DNA from 4 places in the Arthrobacter sp. A2-55 genome. Region 2 is predicted to be linked to each of the others. Evidence: riboswitches for the same ligand, from Rfam matches in the RefSeq annotation. Region 2 holds a riboswitch; each other region holds the start of a gene.

Region 1 (7,127 bases), on a different contig from region 2:
AACACGCCCTACGGCCCGCAGGAATTTGCCTGCTTTGTCCCGCGCACCACGCCCTTGCATGAACCCGAGCCCATGGACCTGCGCACCGTGGTGCCGGAGGTTGCCCGGGTGGAGGCTGCGGAGGCTGGCGGGCGGGGCTGGGTGGCGCCCACCACGTTCATCCCGGCCGACGGCGTGCCGATCCTGCAGGTGCAGGCCCTGGTCAAGGACTTCCCGGTGACGGCCGGGGCCATCCTGCGCCGGCACGTGGGCGACATCAGCGCCGTCGCCGACATCACCGTCTCCATCCCCCGCGGGCGGACACTGGGTCTGGTGGGGGAGTCGGGCTGCGGAAAGACCACGCTGGGCCGGCTGGTGGTGGGACTCGACGTGCCGACGGGCGGGAAGATCCTGTTCCGCGGCCGGCGCATTTCACAGCTGCGCGGCCGGGAGGCCAAGGAGGGGCGGCGGAACGTGCAGTTCATGTTCCAGGATTCCTACGCCTCGCTGGACCCGCGCATGCGCGTGCGCTCCATCCTGCGCGAGCCGCTGGACATCCAGCACGTGGGGACCCCCCGTGACCGCAATGGGCGGGTCGATGAGCTGCTGGCCGCCGTCGGGCTTCCCGCCCGCGCAGCCGAGAGATACCCGCACGAATTTTCCGGCGGGCAGCGCCAGCGCATCGGCCTGGCGCGCGCCCTGGCCCTCCAGCCCGGGCTGATCGTGGCTGACGAGCCCGTTTCCGCGCTGGACGTGTCCATCCAGGCCCAGGTGCTGAACCTGATGAAGGAGCTCCAACGCGACCGCGAGCTGACATATCTGTTCATCAGCCACGACCTGTCAGTGGTGCGCTACCTCTCCGACGTCATTGCCGTCATGTACCTGGGCCGGATGGTGGAGGTGGGGCCGGCTGCGGAGGTCTACTCGCACCCGCAACACCATTACACGCGCGGGCTGATCGACACCATTCCCATTCCGGACCCGGTGGTTGAGCGCCAAAAGGCCAAGCTGGGCGTGCGCGGTGAACTGCCCTCCGCCATGAACCCGCCCAGCGGCTGCCGGTTCCGCACCCGCTGCCCCATGGCGCAGGACATTTGCGCGAGGGTGGTCCCGCCTCTGCAGCCCGGCGGCGGATCGGACCCCATGCCTGCCGCCGAGGTGGAGGCTGCCGTGGCTTCCGCCGCAGCCCGCGGAACCGTTCCGCACATGACCGCCTGCCACTTTCCCATCAACGGGCACTCCGCCGCCGACACATTGGTTGAGGGAGCAGTCTCCCCGGTGGCGTAGTGGGGGGTGTCCGTTCAATGCCCTGTCAGGCCCATCCGGTACCCTGCTTGAATGACAAAACCCCGGATCGTGTTCGTGCACGGGATCGACGGCTTCGGAGCGGCAGCCTGGCCGGTCCAACACCGCCTGGCCGGGCGCTACGATGCCCTCTTCCTCAAGCGCACCGGCTTCGACGCGGCGGCGCCTCCCTTGCCCACCGAATATGCCGCGGATGTACGAATGGTGCTTGACGCGCTCGACGGCGGCGCCCACCTGGTGGCCCACGCCCAGGGTGCCATTGCCGCTGTGATGGCTGCCGTGGAGCAGCCCGGACTGGTCAAGTCCCTGGTGCTGGTGGAGCCGGCACTGCTCTCGCTCACCACTGAATTGCCCGCCACCAGCGCCTATCGTGAGCACCTGGAACCGCTGTTTTCCCGGAGCGCCACGATGACTGACGCTGCCTTCTCCGCCGAATTCCGCAGGCTGACGGCGTCCATGGCCGGCCCGGGCGGTGCCGGACCCGGCATTGCCGGTGGCGGAGCGGGGCTGCCGGGCCGGCTCCCGGGCCCCGGGCCGGTTGAATCCTCGGCGCGGATCGCCGCCCGCATTCACCTTCAGGCACCGCTTTGGGAGGCCCCCGTGCACATTGTCCCCGGGGTGCCCACCCTGGTGCTGACCGGCGGGTGGGAGCCGCTCTATGAGGAGATCGCGGACTACCTCGCCGCCACCGGTGCCCGCCACGAAGTCACCGGCGGCGGGCACCGGCCGCAGGATTCCGACGCGGGGGCGGCCCTGATTGAGGAATTCATCGCCGGCCTCGAATCCGGCCTCGAATCCGGCTTCGAGGCCGGCTCCGGGGACGGCAGCTAAGCGGGGCTGCCGACTTGGTGTGGGATCTGTCTGATTTCCGGTTTTTGATGATGTGGTGGTTTTGGGCAGTGGTGGGGCCGGCCTTGCTGCCGGTGGGGTTGCATGTTGGGTTCCTTGGCGGCTTTCGGGTTTAGTTCGGGGATGCGGCGCACGACCAGCTGCCCGGGGATCCGTCCCGGGGATCCGTTCGGCCTTCGTCCTCGGGGAGAACGGGGTGAACGGGATCTTGGCGACCTCGCGGCGCCCTTGCGCAGGCGCTGGGCGATGATCACCGGTGCGGCGTCTTCCCCGGACGGTGTCGCGAACAAGGGCGCCGTCCGGCCCAGGCGCATCACCGGGACCAGGCCCGGTCTGCGGCACCGGATTCTCCTCGTCAAAGGAAACTGACAGGGCCGCACGGCTGTGGGACATGTGCATCCGCGCGATGCCCTCTTTTAGGTACGAAGATTTGACCGTGGTAGCCGTACCTCCCTCTAAATGACGGGCATTTCGTGTCTAAAACGCCGAGCAACCCCGCGGCCCACCGGTGGATCACGGCCAAGGCGGGGGGCCGCCCCCCGCCCGGGATGGTCCACCGTGGCGCCGGCCACCTTGTTGCCCTGTCGCCGTTCGCCGCATGGCCGCAGAATGGAAGGACGGCAGCAGTGCGGCAGTATCGAGGAGCAAACAATGCGGAATGTCATCCTGTACATGTCAATGTCCGTTGACGGGTTTGTTGGCAGCGTCCGTGAGCATCCGGGGATGGCAGTCCCCGAAGGCTCTGCGTTGAAGCAGTGGAAGCTTGAGGGGATCAGCAAGGCCGGTGCACATCTCATGGGGCGTGTCACCTACCAGGAGATGTCGTCGTTCTGGCCCACCTCGCAGGACCCTTACGCATCGCCAATGAACGACATCCCCAAGGTCGTGTTCTCGGCCACGCTCCGCGACGACGAGGCCACGTGGCCGCAGACCAGGGTCGCGCGCGGCGACCTCGCCACCGAGATCGCCGCCATCAAGGCAGAGCCGGGCCCCGACGTGATCGTCTGGGGAGGTGCCGGGCTTGCCGGCGGGCTCGCCGCGGCGGACCTGATCGACGAGTACCGCCTCCTGGTCCAGCCGATGGTCCTGGGGCGCGGCCAGGCCCTGTTCGACCGGCTTTCGGAATCACGGCATCTTGAGCTGGTTGGGAGCACCCCCTTCCCCAGCGGCGTCGTCGTCCAGGTCTACCGGCCGCTGAGGGGCTGAAGCGGGTCACCCACGTGGCGCGTTCGGAAGGCCGAAGCGGTCGTCCAGCCCCGATCGGCGGCGCTAGGGGCGGGGAACCACCAGCTCGGGGAGGTACACCGTGGCCCCGGCCGCCCGGAACTCGGCGCTCTTGGCCGCCATGCCGCCGGCGATCAGCTCCTGCTCCGCCGTGTCGCCGTAGGCGTCCCGAATGTCCTGGCTGATCCGCATGGAGCAGAACTTGGGGCCGCACATCGAGCAAAAGTGCGCCGTCTTGGCCGGCTCGGCGGGCAGCGTCTCGTCGTGAAAGGCCTCCGCCGTCGCCGGGTCCAGGGACAGCGAAAACTGGTCCCGCCAGCGGAATTCAAAGCGGGCCTTGGACAAGGCGTCGTCACGGTCCCGCGCACCCGGGTGGCCCTTGGCCATGTCGGCCGCATGCGCCGCGATCTTGTAGGTGATGACGCCTGTCTTCACGTCGTCCTTGTTGGGCAGCCCCAGATGTTCCTTGGGCGTGACATAGCAGAGCATGGCCGTCCCGTACCGGGCGATCTCCGTGGCACCGATCGCCGAGGTGATGTGGTCGTAGCCCGGGGCAATGTCGGTGACCAGCGGGCCCAAGGTGTAGAACGGGGCGCCGTCGCACAGCTCCTGCTGGCGCTCCACATTCTCCCGGACCAGGTGGAAGGGAATGTGGCCGGGCCCCTCCACCATGACCTGCACGTCGAATTCCCAGGCCCGCCTGGTCAGCTCGGCCAAGGTGTCCAGCTCCGCAAACTGGGCGGCGTCGTTGGCGTCGGCCGTGGAGCCCGGGCGCAGGCCGTCGCCGAGGGAGAAGGCAACATCGTAGCGGGCAAAGATCTCGCACAGCTCGTCAAAATGGGTGTAAAGGAAATTCTCCCGGTGGTGCGCCAGGCACCAGCCGGCCATGATGGACCCCCCGCGGGACACGATCCCCGTGACCCGGTTGGCCGTTAGCGGGACGTAGCGCAGCAGTACACCGGCGTGGATGGTCATGTAGTCCACCCCTTGTTCGCACTGCTCGATCACGGTGTCGCGGAAAATCTCCCACGTGAGCTGGTCCGCCTCGCCGTTGACCTTTTCCAGGGCCTGGTAGATGGGAACGGTGCCGATCGGGACCGGGGAGTTGCGGATGATCCATTCCCGCGTGGTGTGGATGTCGTCACCCGTGGAGAGGTCCATGACCGTGTCGGCGCCCCACAGCGTGGCCCATTGGAGCTTGTCCACTTCTTCGGCGATGGAGCTGGTGACGGCCGAGTTGCCGATGTTTGCGTTGATCTTCACCAGGAAGGCCCTGCCGATGATCATGGGCTCGGACTCGGGGTGGTTGATGTTGTTGGGAATGATGGCCCGGCCGGCCGCCAGCTCGCGGCGCACCAGTTCCACGTCGCAGTTTTCGCGGAGCGCCACAAAACGCATTTCCTGGGTTACGACGCCGGCCCTGGCGTAATGCATCTGGGTCACGGTGCGTCCCTCACGCGACCGCAGCGGCGCCCTCCTCGTACCGCGCCATTCCGCGGAGGCGGCGCCGCGCCGCTGGGCCGAGCGACCGTCGTCGAGCAGTTCGCGCGCCCGGCCCTGATAGTTTTCGCAATCCCCGCGAGCCGCAATCCAGGGGTCGCGCAGCGGCGGCAGTCCGCGGACCGGGTCGCTGCCCGGGCCCGCTGTCCGGTACACCTGAAGGGGCGGATTCTCCCGGCCTGGCGCCGAATCCTCCAGTGCAATGGACGTCACAGGGACCCGCAGGCCGTGGTCGGGGTCAGTCAGCCAGGACAGCGTGTGGGCAGGGCTTTGTTCGGTGGAATTCACAGGGTGGTGCTCACTTCCTTCGCCGGCATTACCCGGACAGGTTCAACGGTCCCGGGCAGCTGCAGCCCGTGTCTCAGCCCCTGCTTCGGGGCTCCCGTGTGGTCAAGATTGAAGGTACACGAGAAGAGGGTGTCGGTGTCAAGCCGTAGGATCGTTCCATGCTGGAAATCCGTCCCGCGGCGCTGAGTGAATTCTCGCTTTTGCCTGCCCTGGAAGCGGACGCGGACCAGGCATTTGCCACCCTGGACCCGCCGTTCCCTCCGGGGGCGCCGGCGGACTTTCCGCCGCCCGGCACTGCGGAATCCTATGCGGGCGCGTTCCACATCATGGTTGCCGGGAGGCCCCCCGTGGGCTTTGCCCGGCTGGAAATTGTCGATGGCCAGGCGCACCTGGCCCAGCTGGCCGTCAGCCCCGAGCATGCCCGGCAGGGGATCGGGCGGGCGCTGGTCATGGCGGCCAAGGCGTGGGCCCTTGAGGCAGGATTCCGCGCGATGACGCTGTGCACCTTTGCCGAGGTGCCCTTCAATGGCCCGTTCTACACCAGCTGCGGCTTTGCCGAGCTGGCCGACCGGGCGCTGGCCCCTGAATTGCGCCAGCTGCGCCGCGAGGAAGCAGCGCTGGGGCTCGACGCCATGGGCCGGCGCGTGGCCATGTCCGCCGAACTTCGCTAGGAAATCCCCGCCCCAATTCCCCACGGCACAAATGGGTCATCTGCCCCATGCCTCCGAAGCGCTGCGGCCCTATGCTGGCCGGACCAGGGCAAAAAAGGGAGACGGCCATGAAGACAACCACACCACGGGAATGGGCAGAAGCGGCGGAACTGGAAGCCATCCAGCCGCCCGACACCGCAGAACACTTTGCCGGCTACGCGGTGGTCGGGGTGCCCTTTGGTTCCGGCCATTACCTGGCATTCCGGCGCTTCCCCACAAGTTCGGTGGGCCCGGGGTACCGTGCCGTATGGCTGCGCACCCCCGCCGGACAGTGGACGATTTACGCAGATGCCCCGCCGGAGCTCAGCTGTGCCCGATACTTTGGCGCCGCCCTGGCGCGGGCCGCCACCGCTCCGGTCAATGCCGAGTGGACCGGGCCCGCGGCACTCACGGTGCGCGTACCCGGCGTGGTGCAGTGGGAACTGGAATTCGGCGCAACGTGGGTCACGCGGGCTGCAACGGCAACGGCCCTGCGATTTCCTGCCGCACTGTGGCGCCGGGACGGTGTGGTCAACGCCATGGCCGCCATGATGGGGCCAGCGCTGGGTGCGGGACGGATGAAACTTGCCGGGATTGTCCCCAACGGCCAAAGTTTCCAGGCCAGGCCGCTGCGGATTTGGGCCGTCACGCGCAGCCGTGCCGCCATTGGGGGCAAGGACGCGGGCACCCTGCGGCCGCTCCCCGGCCAGGCACGCCTGGGCGATTTTTGGCTCCCCCAGCGGGGCCTGTTTGCGGCGGACCTGGGCATCAGGTACCCATCCACCGCGGCACCCCACCACATACCGGATCATGAAAGGGCGGCGCAGCACCATGAGCATCATTGAAACCATTCCCGAATCGGCTGCCGCGGGACCCGTGGCACAACTGTATGCCGACGACCTCAAGGCCATGGGTTACGTTCCCAGCCACACCCGCGCCATGGCCCTGAATCCCGAGGCGCTTGCTGCCTGGCGGGCGCTGCAGGCGGCCATCGCCGGCTCGCTGGGCGTGCGGCGCTACGAGCTGGTGACGCTGGCCGCTGCACGCGGCCTCGGCTCCGCCGCATGCCTGCTGGCACACGGCCTCAAGGCACTGAAGTTCATGCCGGCGGAGCAGCTGGAGCGCGTGGCACGCGACTACCGCACCGCCGGCCTCCCCGCGGGTGAGGTGGCCATGATGGACTTCGCCCTGAAGCTCAGCACCGCCTCCGCCACCATGGACGACGCCGATTCCCAGTCCCTGCGTGACGCCGGCTTCAGCGACAGGGAGATTGTGGACATCGCCCTGGCTGCC
Region 2 (7,127 bases):
GATCACGTCGCCGCCGTCGCCGCCCTTGCCGCCGTCGGGCCCTCCCAGCGGCTTGAACTTTTCGCGCTTGACCGAGACGCAGCCATGGCCGCCAGTCCCGCCGGATACGTGCAAAACAACCCGGTCAACAAAGCTGGCCAATGAATTCTCCTCGATTGATGCTGCCCTTGCGGACTCATTCTAGTCCGCGTATTAAAACACAGTGGAGCGAGCCGTGCGGCCCGCTCCACTGGTAAAAAAGCTTTGGTGTTAGACCGCAGCGGCGACGATGTTCACCACGCGGCGGCCGCGGCGCTGGCCGAACTCGACCGCACCGGCGTCCAGGGCGAACAAGGTGTCGTCCTTGCCGATGCCGACGCCGGCGCCCGGGTGGAAGTGGGTGCCGCGCTGGCGGACGATGATCTCGCCCGCCTTGACAACCTGACCGCCGAAGCGCTTGACGCCCAAGTACTGAGCGTTGGAGTCACGACCGTTGCGAGTGGAACTCGCACCCTTTTTATGTGCCATTGTAAAATGCCTACCTTTTGACTAAAAGACTGTTTAAGTTGATCGACGTGCCGAACGCGGAATTACGCGATCGAGGTGATCTTGACCTTGGACAGTTCCTGACGGTGGCCCTGGCGCTTCTTGTAACCGGTCTTGTTCTTGAACTTCTGGATGACGATCTTCGGCCCGCGAAGATCCTCCAACTTCTCAGCCGTAACCTTTACATTAGCCAGGTCCTTTGCGGCGGTGGTGATTGTTTCACCATCAACCAAGAGCAAAGCGGGCAGCTCAAGCGTGCTGCCGACTCCACCGGGGACGCGGTTCATGGTCACGTAGTCTCCAACGGAAACCTTTTCTTGACGGCCGCCTGCGCGGACAATCGCGTACACCACTGGGGAACTCACTTCTCTCGACGTTTATAACAAAGTATTGATGTGCCTCAACGCCGTGGACCTCAATGGAGTTCTACCATGGAGTGGTTGCCCTAGGTTGGCGTAAGCACCGAAGATCAAGAATACGCTAATTCCTGCCCCGGCCGCAAATGAGACTGGCCCGCTGTCCCGGATTCGCTGCGTGCCGGACAGCTGTCCGCGCGCATCAGCCCGTTTGAGAGGAACCATGCGCAACTACTCTAGCGCGCCTGGGGACGCGGCGCCCGTTCTGCGGGTGTGGCGCGCCGGTTTTTTCCGCAGCACCCCGGTGGCGTTAATCACCTGCCGGCCTTTCAGGCGTGCAGCCGTGCGGCGTCAAAGAAGTCCACCTCGTATTGGGCCGAGTGCACAAACGCCTCGCGCATGCGTTCGCGGTCCAGGGCAGATCCCCGGCGCGCGGCGGCGTCAACTATGCGCACGGCGGCCTCAGCGGCGTCGGCGAACGCCTGGTCGGCGTACGTTTCCAGCCACCTGGCGTACGGGTGCACGCCGTCGAACGCCAGGTAGTCCGCGTGCAGGACCCGGCCCACTTCGGCGTACAGCCAGTAACAGGGCAGCACGGCGGCCACCACTTCCCCGTAGCTGCCGGCGAACGCCGCGGCCTGCAGGTGGTCAACGTAGTGTTTGGTCACGGGGCCCGGGCCCACGTCCAGGGGGTGCCGGGCCAGCCAGTCGCCGTGCAGCGCCAGCTCCACGGCAAGGCAATTTTCTGCCCCCTTGGCCCAAAACAGCTGTTCCTCCGCGGTGGGGGCAAGGGCGCTGGCGCGCGCCAGCACGCGCGAGTAGCTGCCCAGGTACATGGCGTCCTGCGCCAGGTAGTACGCAAAGTGGGCCTCAGTGAGCGTGCCGGCCGCGAGGTCCTTGATGAAGCCGAGCTCAAAAATGGCCTTGCGTTGGGGCTCCACCTCGTCCCAGAGGCTCCTGCTGAACGCATTGCCCGCCGGTGGCGCCGCGTCCCAGAGCGAATGGAAGTGGTTGACCGGCCCATGGCCGTGCCCCACCTCGAGTTCGGCGGACGTTTCCAGCGCATCCCACAACCATCCCTTGGCGCGGCGCACGGACTCCGGCCAGTGATTGGTCTGGGCCTGGACAGTGGCCAGCGCTGCGGAGAGCGAGCAGCCCGTGCCGTGCGTGTTGGCGGTGTCGATGCGCAGTGCCGTGAACTCTTCCACGCTGCCGCCGGGTTCCACGAGGGCGTCCGGGCAGGCGCTGCCGGCCAGGTGGCCGCCCTTCACCAGCACGCGCACCTGTGACGTGGCGGCCAGGCGCCGGCCCTGCTCGAGCGCCGCTTCCCAGGAGTCCGCCTCGGCTTCCCCCACCAGCACTGCCAGCTCGGGCAGGTTGGGGGTCACCAGGTGGGCGTGCTGCAGGAGGTCCAGCAGGGCCAGGCGCGCATCCACCGCCACGAGGGAGTCGCCACTGCTGGCCACCATCACCGGGTCCAGCACCACCACGGCGGGCCGCGTGGTTTCCAGCCACTCCCCCACGGCGCGCATTACCTCGGGATTGGCCAGCATGCCGATCTTCACGGCGTCAATGGCAATGTCGTCCGACAGCGACTCAAGCTGCCGGCGCAGGAATTCCGCAGGGGGTACGTGGACCGACTGCACGCCCCGGGTGTTTTGGGCAGTCAGGGCCGTGACGGCCGCCATCGCGTACCCGCCGTTGGCGGCAATGGACTTGATGTCCGCCTGGATCCCGGCGCCGCCGGACGGGTCGGAACCGGCAATGCTCAGGACTCGCGGGTGGCGGCGCACCGTGGCTGCCGGCGTCGGGGCTGCTGCCCGGTCTCCGGTTGCGGGTTCGGACAAGGTGTTGACGATCATGGGGACATCCCTTCGCCGGTGCTGGCCGGGCAGGTTCAACGGGTTTTATCTCAGCCGGCCCTGCTGGCCTGGCACCCCGTGTCGCACCCCAGCCTAGCCCGCCCGCGTCCCCCTGGGAAAAATTGCGTGACGGAAAATTCCGGACCGGGCGTTTCACCCCGGCCACACGCCAGTATGCAGCGATGGCGGCTTTGCCCGCAGGCAAGCCGCCATCGCTGCATACTGACCGCACAGTCAGTGCAGTTGTGAGCCCTACAGCTCGGAGGCGGGAACCCCCACACCCAGCATGATGATGGGCTCCGGTGCCTTCTTGGCCGGTTGGGCCTTCGCAGCCTCAGCCCTGGGAGTGTCAGCCGTGGCGGCCCGCCCCGAACCGGCCGTTGCCGGAGCCTGGGCGCCAGCGGGCTCCGACGTTTCCACGGACATGTCGGCTCCGCCCTGGGCGCTGCGGGCGCTGCGGTTGCGCCGTGCCCGGCGGGGGCGGCCGTTCCCGGATTCTTCACCGGCCGCCGCATGCGAGCCGGCCAGTTGGTCAAGTGCTTCGGCAAGTCCGGCCAGGCGCTGCGCCTGCTCGGCATTTCCGGCGTGGGGCGTGTCATTGTGGTGCCCGCGGGGCAGCTCAATGGCTTCCCCGCCCAAGGTCACAATGGCGTTCTCCCCCAGGCTGGCGGGCAGCGCCTTGACCTCAACTTCCTCCACCTCGGCCGCCGGGGACGAGGCCCCAGCACCGGCGCCCACACCGGAACCTGCACCGGCGCCTGCACCGTGGTGGGCGGCGGCGGCAGCGGCGGCAATGTTCGCCAGCGCGGCCCGGGCCTCGTGGGCCTTTTGCACCTTCTGGGCCTCGGTGGCGCCGTCGGCCGGGTCATGCGAAAGCTCGACGGCGTCGGTCCCGTCTGCGTGCTCGTTGTCCAGGTGGGCCGGGCGGTTGTTGCGGTTGCGCTTTCGCTCACTGCGCGTGGAGCGGTTGGCCGTCCGTTCGTTTTCGCGGTGCTCGGGCCGGGAAGCGTGCGCATGGTGGGTGTCAACGGCCACGGTGTGAACGCGGCGGTGCTCCACCGGGATCTCGTGGGTGACCATGCCGCGGCCGGCACAGGTCTCGCAGAGCTCGCCAAAGACTTCCAGCAGTCCGGTGCCCATGCGCTTGCGCGTCATCTGCACCAGGCCCAGGCTGGTGACCTCGGCCACCTGGTGCTTGGTCCGGTCCCGGCCCAGGCACTCCACCAGGCGCCGGAGCACCAGGTCGCGGTTGGATTCCAGGACCATGTCAATAAAGTCAATGACGATGATGCCGCCAATGTCGCGCAGGCGCAGCTGGCGGACCACTTCCTCCGCCGCTTCGAGGTTGTTTTTGGTGACGGTTTCCTCCAGGTTGCCGCCGGAGCCGGTGAACTTGCCCGTGTTCACGTCAACCACTGTCATGGCCTCGGTGCGGTCAATGACCAGCGAGCCGCCGGACGGCAGGAACACCTTGCGTTCCAGGGCCTTCGAGATTTGCTCGTCGATGCGGTGGACGCCAAAGATGTCTTCCGGCCGGGTCCACTTTTCCAGGCGGTCCAGCAGGTCCGGGGCCACATACGTCACATAGGCCTCAATGGTGTCCCACGCCTCCTCGCCGGAGACGATCAGCTTGCTGAAGTCCTCGTTGAAGACGTCGCGAACCACCTTGATGGTCAGGTCCGGTTCGGCGTACAGCATCTCCGGCGCCAGGGTCTTGTGCGACGTGGCCCGGTTGTTGATGCCTTCCCACTGGGCGCGCAGCCGGTTGATGTCGTTGGTCAGCTCTTCCTCGCTGGCACCCTCGGCGGCCGTGCGCACAATGACGCCCGCATTTTCCGGCAGGTGGTCCTTCAGGACCCGCTTGAGACGGTTCCGCTCGACGTCGGGCAGCTTGCGGGATATGCCCGTCATGGAGCCGCCGGGTACGTACACCAGGTACCGGCCCGGCAGGGAGACCTGGCTGGTCAGCCGCGCCCCCTTGTGGCCCACGGGGTCCTTGGACACCTGGACCAGGACGGAGTCCCCCGACTTCAGGGCGTTTTCAATGCGGCGCGGCTGGCCATTGAGCTTGGCGGCGTCCCAGTCGACCTCACCGGCGTAGAGCACGGCGTTGCGTCCGCGTCCAATGTCCACAAATGCAGCTTCCATGCTGGGCAGCACGTTTTGGACCTTGCCCAGGTACACATTTCCAATGAGCGAATCCTGCTGCGTCTTGGACACGAAGTGTTCGGCCAGGATGCCGTCCTCCATCACCCCGATCTGGATGCGGTCCTCGTTCTGGCGGACCACCATGACGCGGTCCACGGATTCGCGGCGGGCCAGGAACTCGGCCTCGGTGATGACGGTGCGCCGGCGGCCGGAATCGCGCGAGTCGCGGCGGCGCTGCTTCTTCGCCTCCAGGCGGGTGGAGCCGCGCAGGCTGGTCACCCGGTTTGACGCGCTCGACGACGGCTCTGCCGGGGTGCGCGGCGCCCGGACCCGGGTGACGGTGTTGGGCGGGTCTTCATCGGTGCCGCCCGTCAGTTCCAGATCCGCCTCACCACGGCGGCGGCGGCGACGGCGGCGCGACGTCACGCCGTCCGCGGAGTCGTCCTCGCCCGGCTCATCGGCAGCATCAGCTGCCGCGGTGCCTGCTTCGTCGCCGGCATTACCGGCGGGCTTGCCGCCTCGGCGGTGGCGGTTGCGCCCGCGGCGCCCGGCCGAGGAATCGTCGTGGCCCTCGCCGGTTTCGGATTCCTCGTCATGCTCGTGGCTGGCGGCAGGCGCGGGGACGGCCAGGCTCAAGTCCGGTGCCAGGAAAAGTGCTGAAATGCCGGCGGCCGGGGACAGGAACAGTGAAGTGGCGGCAGCTTCCTGGGCTGGCCCTTCGCCGGCAGCGTCCGCGGCTTCGGTGTTTGCGGGTGTGTGCGTGGCAGCGTCCACAGCAGCGGGTGCCTCGGCAGGAGCCCCGGCAACGTCCTCGCCTGCCGGGGCAACGGCCTGTTCAGCCGGACCTTGGGCAGCGTCCGGGGATTCCGTGCGGGCGCCCACTCCTGCGGCACCGTTGCTTTCGCCCTGGTCGTCAGCCTTCTTCACAGCGGTCCTGCGGCGGCTGCGGACGGCCTTGGCCGGAGCAGCCGCGGCTGTTTCCCCGGCAGCGGGCGTCGAGGCAGCAGGAGTCGAGGCAGACACCGGATCCGTGGCAGTTGTTTCATCGGTGCCGGCCACCACAGTGGCGTCGTCCTGCACGGCGGTGGTTTCAGCCTTTTTGGCAGCGCGGCTGCGGGCCGGCGCCTTGCGGGCGGGGGCCTTCTTGGCCGGGGCTTCGGCCGCGGCGACGGCAGCACCCTCGGGCTGGGCCGCTTCCAGATGCAATTCGCCTTGGACGGAGGCCGGCGCCATCACGGGGGCGGTGGCCCGGCGGCGGGCCGGGCGCTTGGCAGGGGCCTTCGCCGAGGCAGCGGCAGCGGCATCTGCCGGGGCTGATTCGGCCGTGGCGGCCGCTTCCGGGGTGGCTGCGGGAACGGCAGCGTCAGGTTCGGCCGTGCCGTCGGCCAAGGCGTCCAGCAGGGACGGGACTGCGTCCTGGGCGGCCTTCTTGGCCCGGCTGCGGCGGACGGGCGCCTTCTTGGCCGGGGCCGCCTCAACGGCACCGGCAACGGCATCAGCATCAGCTGCAGGGGCTGCCGCAGCCGCGGATGGCTGCTGTGCCGCGGGCGCGGCGGCCGGCGAGGTGACCTTGGCCGATGCCCGGCGTGAGCGGACCGCCTTGGCGGGTGCCGCCGCAGTGCCTTCATCGGCGGTTGCGGCTGAATTTGTTGCGTCTTTTTCATTATTCATTTGGGCGTTACTTTCGCGCCGGGGCAACACCCCCACATCGGGTGCCGCGTACGGCTGATGTGCCAACACCCGCAGGCGTTGACGGAAGTCGTCTTATTACCTTTCAGGCGGCACCAACTCCTGGGTGCACAAGCTCTGAAAAGCCAATGGCCTGCCTGTTCCGCGTTTGCCTGGCGTGGACCGGACCTGGTGGAGGGCTGCCGTTGCTAGGTGCCTCGTCACCGGCCGCCCCGTGGGCCTGCCATTGGACTGTGGAGCGCATGTGGAACGCTGAACAGCCACCTTCATTGTCTCATACCAGCCCCGCGCACCCGCCGCAAGGGTGGCCCGGCGCGCCAAGTTTGCCGGGCTAGAATCAGGACAACAATGCCGCTACGAACAGAAAAGGGCCCCATGCCTGACTCCCGCGTTTCCGCGCGCGTTCACGACACACCCGCCGTGCCCACCCTGGTCCGTGCGAATCCTTTCGCCTGGTTCCTGCTCATTGCCGGCGCCATTGGCTGGATCGCCTCCGCCACGCTGGTGCTGGAACGCCTGAGCCTGTATGCCAATCCCAATGCCAAGG
Region 3 (7,127 bases), on a different contig from region 2:
AGCTCGCGAAGAAGCAGATGAAGGCCGGCGGCACGGTGCTCACCTTTGAGCTGGCCGAGCCCGATGGCGGCACCCGCAAGGAAGCCGCCTTCAGGCTCCTGAACGCCCTGGAAATTGTGGACATTTCCAACAACCTGGGCGACACGAAGTCCCTCATCACCCACCCGGCCACCACCACGCACCGCGCCATGGGTCCGGAAGGGCGGGCCGCCATCGGCCTCTCCGACGGCTTCCTGCGCCTCTCCGTCGGCCTGGAGGACCTGGACGACCTCAAGAAGGACCTCGAAAGGGCCCTCGCAGCAATCTAGCCCCCCCGTCGAAGTTGGAGATAACCACCCCTCCGCCCGTCGAGATTGGAGATCACCACCGATGAGGTGGGTGGTTATCTCCAATCTCGACGGTTGGGGCGGTGGTTATCTCCAATCTCGAGGACGACGGCGGCCGGTGACCTTTCGCGCGAAAGGTCACCGGCCGCCGTCGTGCTTGGACTTAGTCCTGGAAGTATTCGATTTCGGCGCCAACGGTGTTCAGGCGCTCGGCCAGGTCCTCATAGCCGCGCTCGATCACGTAGATGTTGCGCAACTCCGACGTTCCCTTCGCGGCAAGCATGGCCAGCAGGATGCAGGCGGCGGGGCGGAGGGCCGGCGGGCAGCCGATCTCCGCCGAGCGCCACGCGGTGGGGCCCTTGATGTCAATGCGGTGCGGATCCAGCAGCCGCACGCCGGCGCCAAGCCGGTTCAGCTCGGTCAGGTAGATGGCGCGGTTCTCGTACACCCAGTCGTGGATGAGCGTGGTGCCCTCGGCGCAGGAGGCGATGACGGCGAAGAAGGGCAGGTTGTCGATGTTCAGGCCCGGGAACGGCATGGGGTGGATCTTGTCCGGTGCGGCGTGCAGCTCAGAGGGCAGGGTGGTGATGTCCACCAGGCGGGTCTTGCCGTTGCGGGCCGTGTATTCGGCGGACTTGCGGTAGTGGAAGCCCATCTGCTCCAGCACCTTGAGCTCAATTTCCATGAACTCAATGGGCACGCGGCGCACGGTGACCTCGGACTTAGTCACGATGCCGGCGGTGATCAGGGACATCGCCTCGATGGGGTCCTCGGACGGGAAGTACTCAATATCCACGTCGATGCGGGCCCGGCCGCGGATGGTCAGCGTGGTGGAGCCCACGCCTTCCACGTGCACGCCCAGCCCCTGCAGGTAAAAGCACAGGTCCTGGACCATGTAGTTAGGGCTGGCGTTGCGAATCACGGTGGTGCCCTCGCGGTGCGCGGCGGCCATGATGGCGTTTTCGGTAACGGTGTCCCCGCGCTCGGTCAGCACAAAGGTGCGGTCGCTGTGATCGCTGAGCGGGGCCTGCACCTGGTAGAAACCGTTGTGCGCGGTAACGGCCAGGCCAAATTCGCGCAGGGCCTGCATGTGGGGCTCCACCGTGCGCGTGCCCAGGTCGCAGCCGCCGGCGTAAGGGATGCGGTAAATGTCCTGCTGGTCCAGCAGGGGGCCCAGCAGCATGATGACGGAGCGGGTGCGCTTGGCTGCCTCCACGTCCATGGAGGCCAGGTCCAGCACTTTGGGGCGGCGGATCTGAAGGTCGGTGGCATTGAGCCACTTGCACTCGACGCCAATGCTGGTGAGCAGTTCAACAATGCGGTTGACCTCCTCGATGCGGGCCAGCCGGCGCAAAGTGGTGGTGCCGCGGTTGATCAGGCTGGCACACAACAGGGCCACGCCGGCGTTCTTGCTGGAGTTGACGTCCACGCTGCCGGAGAGCTCGCGGCCGCCGTGCACGCGCAGGTGGGTCACCACGTTCTTGGGTGAATTTCCCACGTTGACAATGTTTCGCCCCAGCAGGGATTCCATGCGCTGGATCATCTTCAGGCTAAGGTTTTGCTTGCCCTGTTCCATGCGTGCCACCGCGCTCTGGCTGGTGCCCAGTTGCGCCGCGAGTTCCAGCTGGGTCCAGCCTTTGTCGTTCCGGGCGTCGCGGACCAATACACCGACGGTTTCTGCAGCCACTTGAGTCATAACACTTTTATATCATGGGACGCATATTTTGCAGGCATTTCGTGACCTTTACAGCAATTTGGTACTTTGTAGGCCAAGATTAGCCATTGCATGCGATAAGTCTATTCGGCGGCCTAATTCGCAAACCGTCTCCCACTACGGTACTCCCCCTGCGGACATTCCGTGCGCAACGCCGAGACAGCGGATGCGCGCCGAGATCCGCAGGATATTCCATCCGGTCTCGGCGTTGATCCGCTGTCTCGGCGGAGGGTTAGCCAAACACAGGATTCCACGTTCCCAGCACGACGGCGGCCCCCACCGACACGGCCACCATCACCAATCCCCCTGCCGCCACCGCGGCGTCGCGCCGCGTAAAGACGGATTCGCGGGCCCACGTGCGGGGCCCGGCGCCAAAGCCCTTGGCCTCCATGGTGACTGCCAGTCGGGACGCCCTGCGGATGGCCTGGACCAGAAGCGCCAGGGCCTGCCCCAGGGACGCGCGCAGGCCGCTGAAGAAGCCGGGCTCGCTGCCCACCCCGCGGGCGCGGCGGGCCATGCCGAGGGTCTGCCATTCGGCCACCAGCAGGCCCACCAGGCGCATCGCAGCCAGGGCACCGAGCACAAAGCGGTGCGGCAGGCGGAGCTTCTGGGCCAGCGCGTCCGCCAAGTCGGTGGGATCGGTGCTGGCCAGGACAATGATCCCCGGCAGGGCGATCGCCAGGCCGCGCAGCGCAATGGCCACACCGGACTCCACGGAACCGGTGGTGAACAGGAGCGGCCCTGCCGAAAGGAGCACCTCGCCCGTTTTGGGTGCCAGCAACGCCGTGCCGTAGCCGCCCACCACGGCGGCCAGCAACACGGGCCAGCCCCGACGCAACAACAAGGAGGCGCCCAGGCCGGCCAGCGGAAGCAGCAGGCATTCCAGCACCAGGGCCGCCGTGGCAGACACCCAGTCCACGCTCAGGAGCAGGGCGACGGTGATGGCCATGGCGGCGCCCAGCTTGGCCAGCGGGTTCGCCCCCGCCAGCCAGGCGTTCGACCGGGGGGCGGCAAGAACATCCACGCTCATCTCCGCACCCCCGTCTGCGACACAGGCTCCGCCACGGGCTTCGGTGCAGCCCCCGGCTCAGCCCCCGGCTCGGCCGCCGGCAGGGTCATCCGCACGTGGTTATCTCGAACTTCAACAGGAGGGTCCACGGGCGAGCCGAGGACCAGCCGGGCCCCTCCCAACACCTGGGTGAAGGCGGAGTCGTGCGTCACGGACACCACGGCAGTGCCGGCGTCGAGCAGTTCGGTCAGCAGCGAGGCCAGCTCGGCCCAGGTGTTGGCGTCCTGGCCGAAGGTGGGCTCGTCCAGGACCAGCACCTGCGGACCGGCAGCCAGCACGGTGGCCACGGACAGCCTGCGCTTTTCGCCCCCGGACAGCGTGAAGGGGTTGGCGTCCGCCACGTGGCCCAGGCGCAGCCGCTCCAGCAGCCCGTCCGCGGAGGCCTCCCCCCGGCCCAGCAGCCGCGGCGCAAACAGCAGTTCATCGCGCACGGTGCCCGTCACAAATTGGTGCTCCGGTTCCTGGAACACATAGCCGATCCGGCTGATCAGCTCCCGCCCGCGCCATTTCAGCGGCGCGCTGCCGGCACCACGGGCCAGGGCCGGGCTGGCTTCCAGGCGCCCGCCCACGGCCGGCAGCAGCCCGGCCAGGGTGAGGGCCAGCGTTGATTTCCCGGCGCCGTTGGGCCCGGTCACGCTGAGGGCCTGCCCCGCGGAGATCCGCACGCAAGGCACGACGGCGGCCGGCACGGCCGGGTGCCGTCGCGTCCCGGCCTGCCGGGAGACGGCCAGGGCCTCCGCGTCGAGCAGTAGGTGGGAACCGGCGTCGTCCGTGGCCGAAAAAGTCCGCGGACGCACGGCGGGAACCCGGCCCGGCACCCAGACCCCGGCGGCGGCCAGCATGCCGGCTGCCTGGGCCAGGACCTCCGCGGGGGCGCCGTCCAGCAGCACGCCGCCCGGCTCCCCGGCACGCGCGGGCGCCAGCACCACAATCCTGTCCACCACGTCCAGCCAGACGGAGACGCGGTGCTCCACCACCACCAGGGTGGCCCCCGTGGCATCGAGGCTGCGCCGGACCGCGTCGTGGACGTCCACCACGCCGGCGGGGTCAAGGTTGGCGGTGGGTTCGTCCAGCAGGAGCAGCCCGGGGCGCATGGCCAGCATCCCGGCCAGGCCCAGCCGCTGCTTTTGCCCGCCGGACAGGGCGGAACTGGAGTGGTCCAGCGGCAACTTCAGCCCCACCTGTTCCAGGGCTTCCGGTACACGCCGCCAGATTTCCTCCCGCGGCACGGACAGGTTTTCCGCACCGAAGGCCACGTCGTCGCCAATGCGGGAGAGGACCACCTGGGCGTCGGGGTCCTGCTGCATGAGCCCGGCGCGGCCGCGGGATTCCGCCACGGGCGCGCCGTCAATGAGGAGCGTGCCAAACTCGTCGGCACCCTCCTCGCCGCCCAGCACACCTGCCAGGGCGTGCAAAAGCGTGGACTTGCCGGCGCCTGAGGGTCCCAGCAGCAGCACCCGTTCGCCGGGTGCGATCTCCAGGTCAAGATCGTGGATGGCCTTGGCCGGGCGGCCTGCGTGCTGCCAGCCCCACCCCCGGGCACTGACCCGCGCCGGGGCGCTCCGGCCCGGGGCGCTCAGTGCCGGGGCACTCCGGGCCGGGGCACCTCGGCCCGGCTGGCGGGCCATTCCCTACACCACCGGTTCGGTGGCAGCCCCGCGGGAGGGCAGATTGGCCAGGGCGCCGGTGCGGGCCAGCCCGCGCACTGCCAGCCAGGAGAGCAACCCGGCCAGCACAGCCCCGGAAATGGCGCCGAACACGGTGTAGACCAGCTTCCAGGGGAAGTCCCACACCACGTTGTAGACCAGCGAATCGTTGATGCCCATGGCCACGCCCGCCAGCGCACCGGCCAGCAGTGCCACGGGCAGTGTGAAGCGGCGGTAGCGGAAGGCGGCAAAGGCCACTTCCGCGCCGAGCCCCTGGACCAGGCCGGACAGCAGCACGGTAAAGCCAAAGGAACTGCCCAAGAGCGCCTCGACAATGGCGGCCACTATCTCGCAGTACAGTGCGGCGCCGGGCTTGCGGATCACCAGTGCGCCGATCACGCCGGCAATCAGCCAGCCGCCGCCGTACAGGCCGGCAAGGGGCGGAAAGGCCACGGTGAAAGCGGCGATCACGCCGTAGCCGGCGGACCACAGCCAGAAGACGACGCCCACGGCCACGGACAGCACGGAGGCCACCACAATGTCCACCACGCGCCACGTGGATTTGGGTGCTGACTTGGAGTTTGCGGAATTGCCCGCGACTGACTTGCTCATGTTTCCTCCTTTTCAGGAGGGGCGGCCGCGGCGGTATTTCCGCGCAGCCGAAGAGAACTCGACTCCCTTCGCCGGTACTAGCCGGAGCAGGTTCGAGGGTCTGCGGCGAACCGCACTCTCAGCGCCGGTTCCCGGGTCGGGATGACGCTCCCCTGTCGTGTTGAATTGCGGCTTTAGTCTACCCGCACGGCCGGTTGGCGGCGAATGTTGATGACGCACGACGGCGGCGGGGCGCCCTGGGCGGGCGGCCCACCGCCGTCGTGCTTGGCTTGGAGGGGCGGCGCGGCAATGGCCCGTCCATATTTTCCCTCAGCGTTGACCGCTGTCGAGGGCAAACGGTTAGGCTAGCAACAGGTCCACCACCGCGTCACCCCGCCCCACCCCAAGGAGTGTTTTTGTGAATATCGTGTTCAAGCTGCTCGGCACGGGCGTCAGCGTGGCTGCCGGGTTTGTGGCCAGCAAGATCGTTGACACCGCGTGGGAAAAGAGCACCGGCAACAAGCCGCCCAAGGACGGAGCCAATCTGGAAAACAGCCTCCGCTCGGCACTCACCTTTGCCCTGGTTTCCTCCGCCGTGGCCGCCATCATCCAGGTCCTGGCCGGGCGCACCACCCAAAAGGCCATTGCCCGCTTCAACCAGCACCCCGAAGAGGTCTAGGCGCCGCCTTCTTCCACAACGGCCTCTACCACGTCATTGAGCTCGTCCACCGTGAGGAGTTCGGGGCGGCGGTGCTTGGTGCGGTAGCCGGCGCGGCCCACCATGTGAGCGGACACCGGCACCGTCAGCAGCTGGAACAGCCAGGCCACCAGGAGCGCGGGCAGCAGCGACCAGGCCTGCAGCTGCAGCGCCACGGCGGCCAGCATCAGGAACAGGCCCAGCACCTGCGGCTTGGTGGCGGCGTGCATGCGGCTCATCAGGTCAGGAAACCGCAGCAGTCCGACGGCTGCGGCCAGGCTCATGGCGGCCCCGCCCAGCAGGCAGATGGCCGTCAGCACATCAACCACGTTCATGCTTCCTCCTTGCGGTGCGCCACGAAGCGGGCCACCGTCACGGAGCCAATGAATCCCACCACGCTCAGGACCACCAGCAGCGCCAGGTTGTCCGTGTGGTGCTTCAGTGCCATGTCGGTGGCCAGGGCGGCGCCGAAAATGGCCAGCAGGACGTCCGCGGCGATGACCCGGTCCAGCAGCGACGGCCCGGCCGCGATGCGGTAAATGGTGCCTGCCGCCGCCAGGGACAGCACGACGGCGACAATTACGCCCACTGTTCCCAGTCCCGTCATGGTTCCTCCCTCGGGGCGTGGTTATCTCGAATCTCAACGGTGAGGGCGGCAAGTTCCTCGCGGCTGCCCATGATGCGGATCAGCCGGGCCTCGATGTCCCGGATCCCGGCCCGGGCCTGCTCCACACTTTCGGCCGTGGGCGTGTTCATGGCGTGCATGTACAAGGTGGCGGTGCCGCGGTCCACCTCAACCACCAGGGACCCCGGGATCAGCGACAGCACGTGGCCGGTGGCCGTCATGAGCAGGTCCGAATGACTGCGGAGGGGGACGGCGATGACGGCATTTCGGATGCGCGGCCCATGCGCCACAGCCCAGTATGCAACCAGGGCGCTGGCCACCGTGACTTCCTTGAGGAACCACATCACAAACACCAGGGCGTGCAGCACGTTGAAGCGGCCGCTCAATTCCACGGGAGGCAGATAAAACGCCTGCGAGACCCCCAGGGCAATCAGCAGGCCAAAAACCAGGTTGCCGGGG
Region 4 (7,127 bases), on a different contig from region 2:
CGCCATCGGCGTGACCGCAATGGTCGTCAGCGTGTAATTCTTGAGTACCAGCAGCTCAGCCAGCACCTGGAACGCCACCACCAGCGCCACGGACGGCCAGAACCCCAGCGGCACCGACAGCAGCGCCACGGCCAGGGCCGCGCCGGCCACATTTCCCAGCAGGCGCTGGATGCTGCGCTGGACGGTGGTGCTGTAGTCCAGCCCCTGCAGGGCAGCCACGGCGCCCATCGACGCCCACAGCGGGTGCCCCAGCCCAAGCCCGACGGCGGCCCAGCCGGCCAGTGCTGACGCCGCGGCCATCCGCACGGCCCAGCCGGCGCTGGCCCACGAACCCAGGCCCGCACGGGCCGCGGCTAGAAAGCCCTCAGGGGCGGGCCGTGCGGCTCCAGCTCCCGCCGCCGGCGCCCCCACCGCCGGCCCTCCGGCAGTGGTGCCGGGGGTGGGCGCTGTGCGCCACGTCCTGCGCAGGGCCGATTCGTGCCGGGCCAGGCGCCCTAGAGCGGCCGCGCGGGCCTCTCCGGCCAGCGACAGGGCCGCCTCGGCCTCGTCCAGCAACCCGTGCAGCGAGGCAGCCTCACGCTGCAGCCTGACGGCGCGCAGCTCGCCGGATCGTTGGCGGCCGGCGCTGAGTGCCACCGACTCCCGGGCCCGGCGCAAAGGGGAGGCCGCATCGCCAAGCCGGGTGCCGGCGTCGTCAGTCCCCAGCTGAACCACGGCGGCGATGGCCCGCGCCACGGCCAGCCGGGCCGGGCCCATCGGCTCCACGAGGACGGGGGCCATGGCCACGATCCAGCCGGCTCCGGCGCCGAGGGCGACGGCCGCCAGAACGCGCGGAACGGCGTCCGCGGTGTGCGCGTAACCGGAGCCCGCTGAGGCCGCAAAGACCAGGATGACGGCGCCCGGTCCCGTGACGCCGAAGGCCCCGAACACATGCGCAGCCAGGCCCGCGAGAACGGAAAACACGGCAATCTGGTACCAGGGCGGCACGCCGGCGGCGCCCATGAGCGAGCCCGCGCCCGCGGCGAGGAGGAGGCAGCCGGCGACCAGGAGCAGCATCCGCCCCAGCCTCGGATACGGCTGGTAGCGGCCAAAGGCGGACACGAGTGCGCCCAGGGAGGCGATGCCAGCGAGTTGCCCCTGCCCCAGCAGTCCGCCCGAGACGAGGACCAGCGACGCCGCAATGCCTACTTTGATGGCTGGTGCGAAGATGGCGTCTGCCGGGCGCATGGCGAAGGACCTTCGCCAAGCGCCCGGCGATACGGCATGGGCCAGGGCGGCGTGGGAGTCGCGGACACGAGTCAGCGTGGGCATGCTTTCATGTTAGCAAGTAATTTACTAGTAAAATAGATGTGAAGTGTGTGAGGATCCTCTCTAGGATGGGGGAATGGACTTCGAATCGACGGGCGACTTTGTGGACCGCGCCCGGGCCGGCTGGGAAAAGGCGCGACCGGGCCTGGATGTCTCCAGCATTGAAGTGATGGGACGCATTTCCCGGATCGGCGCGCTGGCCTCCCAGCGGGTGGAGCGCGACCTCGCGGCGGCGGCGGTGTCACGCGCGGAATTTGACGTGCTCTGCACGCTGGCGCGCAGCGACCGGCCCCTGCGGGCCAGCGAGGTCACCGCGGCCACCATGCTGAGCGGCGCTTCCACCACCAAGAACGTTGACCGCCTGGCGCGCCGCGGGTTGGTGGAGCGGCTGCCCTGGGAGCGCGACGGCCGCGTGGTCCTCATGCGCCTAACGCCCTTGGGAACGGAGCTCGTCAACCGCGAGTTTCCGCACTTTCTGGACCGCGAGAGGGAGCTGCTTGCCGGGCTGGCTGCGGGGGAGAAGGCGCAGCTGGCGGCCCTGCTGCGCAAGATTGCCGCACGGGCCGAGCCTGCCAGCTAGGCTTGCCCGCGCCACCACTCCACGGTCTCCTTCGCCGCGGTTTCCAGCGGAGTGGGTGCCAGCCCTAGCAATTCCTGGCTGGCGGCGGAGTCCATGATGAACGGCCGCTGGAACTGGTACAGCGTCTCCGCCAGGTCCCGCACGTCGCTGGAGAACATCCCCGAGGCACGCAGCACCCAGGCCGGGACGGCACCCACCTTCGGCGCCGGCAGCCCCGCGGCGGAGGTGAATGCGGCGGCGAGGGCGCGCTGCGTCAGCGCCGGGTTGGTGGGGGCGTGGAGCACGGAATTCCACAGGCCGGGCATGGCGGCTGCCCTGATCATGGCCGCGGCGAGGTCCGGGACGTAGGTAAACGAGTGCGGCACATCCGCCCGGGCGACCACGGACACTCGCCGTCCCCGAAGCAGCTGCGGGACCATGCGCTCGCCCGCATGGGCGTTGCGGACTTGCGGGCCGAAGAAGTCCGAGGCCACCACGCTGACCGTGGGCGTGGGGGAGGCCGCCCGGGCTGCCAGCAAGAGGGTCCGTACGCCGCGCTTTCCGCCTTCGGCCAGGCGCGGGCTGTCCTCCGCCATGACGGCGCTGGGCTGGCTGTAGGAATAGAGGCTCTCCGGGAAAACGACGACGGCGCCACCCTCGCCCGCCGCCGCCAGCACCACCTGCTCGGCCGCCGGGAGCTCGCGCCGCCATGTTTCGGCGTTGTATTTGGAACCATGAACGCAATGGAAAATGGCGTCGGCGCCGGCAAGTGACGCCCGGAGTGCCCCCGGGTGGCTGACGTCCACGCGCAGCCTTTCAATGCCCGGATGATCCGGACCCGAACCGGAACGGGTCAGGACCCTGACGTGCTGGCCGGCTTCGGCGAGTTGAGTGGCAACGGTCCAGCCGACGGGCCCGGCGCCGGTGACGACCTTGACGGCGTCCATGGTGGTCTCGATTCTGTGGAGCGGAATTTGTGAATTAGAGAGCGGTGCTCTCTAAAATTAAGTGTCAAACAGGGGATCGCCAATGTCAAGAGCACTGCTCACTAAAGTTGACGACGCTCTCACAATGGTTCAAAATCAGGGCATGGCACAAACACCGCGGGAGCGCGCACGGCTCCAGACCATGGATGAGATCTTGTTGATCGGCCGCCGCCACCTGGCCGTCCACGGAGCGGCGGGACTGTCGCTGCGGGCTGTGGCCCGCGACCTTGGCGTGGTCTCCTCCGCCGTCTACCGCTACGTCGAGAGCCGTGACGAGTTGCTGACCCTGCTGCTGGTGGATGCCTACAATTCACTGGGAGACGCCGTGGATGCGGCCGTGGACAAGGTTCCCGAGGCCGATTATTCGGGGCGGTTCCGGGCGTTGGGACGGGCCGTCCGAACATGGGCCCTGGCTGAACAGGCCCGCTACGGACTTCTTTTTGGCTCACCCGTGCCAGGTTATGACGCCCCCGCGGACCAGACAACGGGACCGGGCACCCGCGTCATCGCCAAGCTGGTGGGCATCCTGGAGGGCGCCTACACTGCGGGCATCAGGGCTGGCGGACCGCCCGCGGGTCCAGCCGAAGAACATGCCGGCACAGAGGCGGAATCCGTTCCCGGCCACCTTCTCGCTGCGGACTTCGAGGCCATCCGCAGCGAATGGGGCATCACGGCGGATGACAACGCCCTGGCCCGCGGAGTCCTGGCCTGGGCGGCGATTTTTGGCGCCGTCAGCTTCGAGGTGTTTGGCCAATACGGGAAGTCAACCTTCCACGACCCGGCAGCCCTCTTCGACGTGCAGCTGGACGTCCTGGCGCGGATGGCGGGGATCGCGGGGCTCGTCTAGGGCAACGGCCGCGGACGCTACCCCAGCGCAGGCAAGCGGGACAGCAGTTCCTGGGCGGCCGCCGTCGGATCTTCAGCGTCGGTGACCGCCCTGACCACCACAATCCGGGAGGCGCCGGCCTCCACCACTGCGTCAACGTTTGAAAGGTCCACCCCGCCGATGGCAAACCACGGCTTGGACGTGCGCAGGGAGGCGGCGTGCTTCACCAGGTCAAGGCCGACGGCGGCCCGGCCAGGCTTGGTGGGCGTGGCCCACAGCGGCCCCACGCAGAAGTAGTCGGCGAAGTGGCTGGAGGCGGCGGCGGAGGCCTGGAGGCGGTCGTGGCTGGAGAGACCCACGGACACCGACGGGCCCACCAGGGACCGGGCGGCTGGCAGCGGCAGGTCCTTTTGCCCCACATGGAACACGGGGGCGCCGGACAGGGATGCAATGTCGGCACGGTCGTTGACCGCCCACAGCTTGCCGAATTCCTCCGCAACAGAGCGCAACACAGCCAGCAACTCCAGTTCCTCGGCGGCCTCCAGGAACTTGTCCCGCAGCTGGATGATGTCCACGCCGCCGGCGTACGCCGCCCGGACAAACTCGGCAAAGTCCCCGCGGTCCCGGCGGGCGTCAGTGCAGACATACAGCCTGGCGCCGGCCACAGTGGGCGAGTCCCGGGCCGGCTCGGCGAGGGCGGAGAAAAGGGGCATGGCGTCATGTGTGAGCGAAGGGGTGTGCATATCTCCTAGACTAGTTCAGTACCGCGGGAGCCAGGAAAGCTGGCTGAGAGGGCGCCGACTGCGCCGACCGACAGGCGCCCGCAAGGGCGTGGAACCTGATCCGGATCATGCCGGCGTAGGGAAGGAGACCCAAAAATGGCGCGCACAGTGCCGGAGACCATCACCACCGACGTGGCCGTTGTGGGCGGGGGCATCGTGGGCCTGGGCATCGCCTGGGAAGCCCAGCGGGCCGGCGATGCGGTCACCGTCATCGACCCCTCGCCGGCCACGGGAGCCACCTTTGCCGCGGCCGGCATGCTGGCACCGGTCAGCGAACTCCATTACCAGGAGGAGGGCTTGCTGGCGCTTACGCTTGCCTCCGCGGCCCGCTGGCCGGAGTTTGTGGCGCCGCTGGTGGCCGCCGGGCACGCTGACACCGGATTCCGCACGACGCCGACGCTTGTGTTGGGTGCCGATGCTGCGGACCGAGCCGCGCTGGCTGACTTGCGTGAAGTCCAGCTGGCGCACGGGCTGGACGTTGAACAGCTGTCCATCCGTGAAGCACGGGCCCAGGAACCGCTGGTGGGCCCTCACATTTCCTGCGCCTTCCGGATACCCCAGGACCACCAGGTTGATCCGCGCGGCGTGGCAACGGCCATCCGCGTGCAGCTCAATGTGGTGGCGGCCGAGCGCGGCCGGCTCCGCGAGGAGCAAACCTCCATCCGGCGCAACGCCGTCGAGCTGTTGCATGAGGACCCGGCGGACACCCGCTCCAGGGTGACGGGCGTGCTGCTGGAGGACGGCCGGGAGGTCCATGCCCGGGAGGTGGTGGTGGCCAACGGACTGGCCGCCCCCACGCTGCAGGGCCTGCCGGACGGGCTGGTGCTGCCTCTGCGCCCCGTGTACGGCGACATCCTGCGCCTGCGCGTCCCCGAACACCTGCGCCCGCTCACCACGGCCACCATCCGCGGCCTGGTCCGCGGACTGCCCGTGTACCTGGTGCCGCGCAATGACAACACCGTGGTGCTCGGGGCCACCATGCGAGAGGACGGATCGGCCGGCGTCAGCGCCGGGGGAGTCCACCAGCTGCTGCGAGACGCCCAGGTGCTGGTGCCCGCCGTGGCCGAACTGGAACTCATGGAAACCACGGCCCGCGCCCGCCCCGGCACCCCGGACAACGCACCTCTGCTGGGCCGTGTTCCGGGCCCTCACGGCAGGGACATCCCGGGGCTCATCATCGCCACGGGATTCTTCCGGCACGGCGTCCTTCTGACGGCCATTGCCGCCCACATCACCCGCCAGCTGCTGGGCGGAGTCACGGACCTGGCCTGGGAGCAGTTCCGCCCGGACAGGTTCTCGCCCGCATTGCAGTCAACCCACACCGAACCTGAGGAGACACCATGAGCACCATCCAACTCAACGGCGCGGCCCGTCCGCTGGCCGAAGGAACCACCGTGGCGCACCTGGTCACGGCTGTCACCGGCCGGGCCATCCTGGCCAGCGGCCAGCCTGCCGACGGCGGCCGGCTGGGCGTGGCCGTGGCCCGCAACCAGAACATTGTGCCCCGCAGCCAATGGGCCGGCACCACGCTGGAACCCGGCGACGACGTCGAGGTCGTCACGGCCGTCCAGGGCGGCTAAGCCAGCGCCGCCCGCGCACCAAACCTTGAGGAAAGTGAAGCACCATGACTGAAACCCTGACAGCAACGGACCCGTTCATCGTGGCTGGAGTCCCGCTGGGCTCCCGCCTGATCATGGGCACGGGCGGCGCGCCCAGCCTTGACGGGCTTGGCGCCGCGCTGGTGGCCTCCGGCACCGAACTGACCACCGTGGCCATGCGGCGCTACGCCCCGGGCAGCGGCGGCAGCGGCGGCACGAACCTTTTTGAGCTGCTGGTCGAGAACAACATCCGCGTGCTGCCCAACACCGCCGGCTGCTTCACGGCCCGCGAGGCGGTCATGACGGCCGAACTGGCGCGTGAGGCGCTGGAGACGGACTGGGTGAAACTGGAAGTCATCGCCGATGAGCACACCCTACTGCCGGACGCCGTCGAACTGGTCGAGGCCACCGAACAGCTGGTGAACCGCGGCTTCAAGGTCTTTGCCTACACCAACGACGACCCGGTGGTGGCCCTGCGGCTGGAACAGCTGGGCGCTGCCGCCGTCATGCCGCTGGGCGCCCCCATCGGCACGGGGCTGGGCATCCTGAACCCGCACAACATTGAACTGATCGTCTCCCGCGCGTCAGTCCCCGTGGTGCTTGACGCCGGCATCGGGACCGCCTCCGACGCCGCACTGGCCATGGAACTGGGCTGTGATGCCGTGCTGCTGGCCACAGCCGTGACCCGGGCGCAGGACCCCGTGCGCATGGCCGAGGCCTTCAAACACGCCGTGATCGGTGGCAGACTGGCATCACGGGCCGGGCGCATTCCCAAGCGGGCCCACGCCTTGGCGTCCTCCGCCATGGAGGGCCGCCCGGACCTTTAGACCGGAATCTTGAAGGAGCCTGCCGTGGCCGCGAACGATGCTTTGACCCGCCCCGAGATCGACGCCGAGCTGGCCTCCCTGCCTGACTGGACCCTGGGCCTTGGTGCCTTGCGCACGGCACTGAAGTGCCCGACGTCGGCCGCGGCACTGGAGCTGTTTGCCGCGATCGGGGCGCTGGCGCAGGAAGCCAACCACCACCCCGACGTCGACTGGCGCTACGACACCTTGTTTGTGGCCCTGA

The links. A riboswitch is a leader RNA that binds a small molecule or an ion and turns the genes downstream of it on or off. The one in region 2 is predicted to bind thiamine pyrophosphate.
Region 1: linked by a shared signal. The riboswitch ahead of thiC (phosphomethylpyrimidine synthase ThiC) and the one ahead of thiD (bifunctional hydroxymethylpyrimidine kinase/phosphomethylpyrimidine kinase) in region 2 are both predicted to bind thiamine pyrophosphate.
Region 3: linked by a shared signal. The riboswitch ahead of LPN03_RS04505 (ECF transporter S component) and the one ahead of thiD (bifunctional hydroxymethylpyrimidine kinase/phosphomethylpyrimidine kinase) in region 2 are both predicted to bind thiamine pyrophosphate.
Region 4: linked by a shared signal. The riboswitch ahead of thiO (glycine oxidase ThiO) and the one ahead of thiD (bifunctional hydroxymethylpyrimidine kinase/phosphomethylpyrimidine kinase) in region 2 are both predicted to bind thiamine pyrophosphate.

Annotation. Positions count from the first base shown of each region.
Region 1 is NZ_JAJLOZ010000045.1:1,535-8,661, reverse strand. Features, by position in the region: gene LPN03_RS12965 (ABC transporter ATP-binding protein) at 1-1,266, shown strand, start outside; gene LPN03_RS12960 (alpha/beta fold hydrolase) at 1,318-2,115, shown strand; gene LPN03_RS12955 (dihydrofolate reductase family protein) at 2,785-3,339, shown strand; gene thiC (phosphomethylpyrimidine synthase ThiC) at 3,403-5,145, opposite strand; TPP riboswitch at 5,143-5,253, opposite strand; gene LPN03_RS12945 (GNAT family N-acetyltransferase) at 5,304-5,816, shown strand; gene LPN03_RS12940 (hypothetical protein) at 5,924-6,679, shown strand; gene LPN03_RS12935 (carboxymuconolactone decarboxylase family protein) at 6,666-7,127, shown strand, end outside.
Region 2 is NZ_JAJLOZ010000001.1:129,322-136,448, forward strand. Features, by position in the region: gene obgE (GTPase ObgE) at 1-141, opposite strand, end outside; gene rpmA (50S ribosomal protein L27) at 250-507, opposite strand; gene rplU (50S ribosomal protein L21) at 570-878, opposite strand; gene thiD (bifunctional hydroxymethylpyrimidine kinase/phosphomethylpyrimidine kinase) at 1,211-2,743, opposite strand; TPP riboswitch at 2,734-2,832, opposite strand; gene LPN03_RS00615 (Rne/Rng family ribonuclease) at 2,996-6,562, opposite strand; gene LPN03_RS00620 (vitamin K epoxide reductase family protein) at 6,956-7,127, shown strand, end outside.
Region 3 is NZ_JAJLOZ010000009.1:45,653-52,779, forward strand. Features, by position in the region: gene LPN03_RS04485 (O-succinylhomoserine sulfhydrylase) at 1-308, shown strand, start outside; gene LPN03_RS04490 (UDP-N-acetylglucosamine 1-carboxyvinyltransferase) at 490-2,022, opposite strand; gene LPN03_RS04495 (energy-coupling factor transporter transmembrane component T family protein) at 2,273-3,070, opposite strand; gene LPN03_RS04500 (ABC transporter ATP-binding protein) at 3,067-4,737, opposite strand; gene LPN03_RS04505 (ECF transporter S component) at 4,741-5,367, opposite strand; TPP riboswitch at 5,414-5,531, opposite strand; gene LPN03_RS04510 (DUF4235 domain-containing protein) at 5,765-6,025, shown strand; gene mnhG (monovalent cation/H(+) antiporter subunit G) at 6,022-6,378, opposite strand; gene LPN03_RS04520 (monovalent cation/H+ antiporter complex subunit F) at 6,375-6,650, opposite strand; gene LPN03_RS04525 (Na+/H+ antiporter subunit E) at 6,647-7,127, opposite strand, start outside.
Region 4 is NZ_JAJLOZ010000056.1:22,211-29,337, reverse strand. Features, by position in the region: gene LPN03_RS14890 (FUSC family protein) at 1-1,311, opposite strand, end outside; gene LPN03_RS14885 (MarR family winged helix-turn-helix transcriptional regulator) at 1,385-1,888, shown strand; gene LPN03_RS14880 (NAD-dependent epimerase/dehydratase family protein) at 1,885-2,814, opposite strand; gene LPN03_RS14875 (TetR/AcrR family transcriptional regulator) at 2,957-3,700, shown strand; gene thiE (thiamine phosphate synthase) at 3,718-4,392, opposite strand; TPP riboswitch at 4,437-4,561, shown strand; gene thiO (glycine oxidase ThiO) at 4,558-5,805, shown strand; gene thiS (sulfur carrier protein ThiS) at 5,802-6,041, shown strand; gene LPN03_RS14855 (thiazole synthase) at 6,086-6,886, shown strand; gene LPN03_RS14850 (4a-hydroxytetrahydrobiopterin dehydratase) at 6,911-7,127, shown strand, end outside.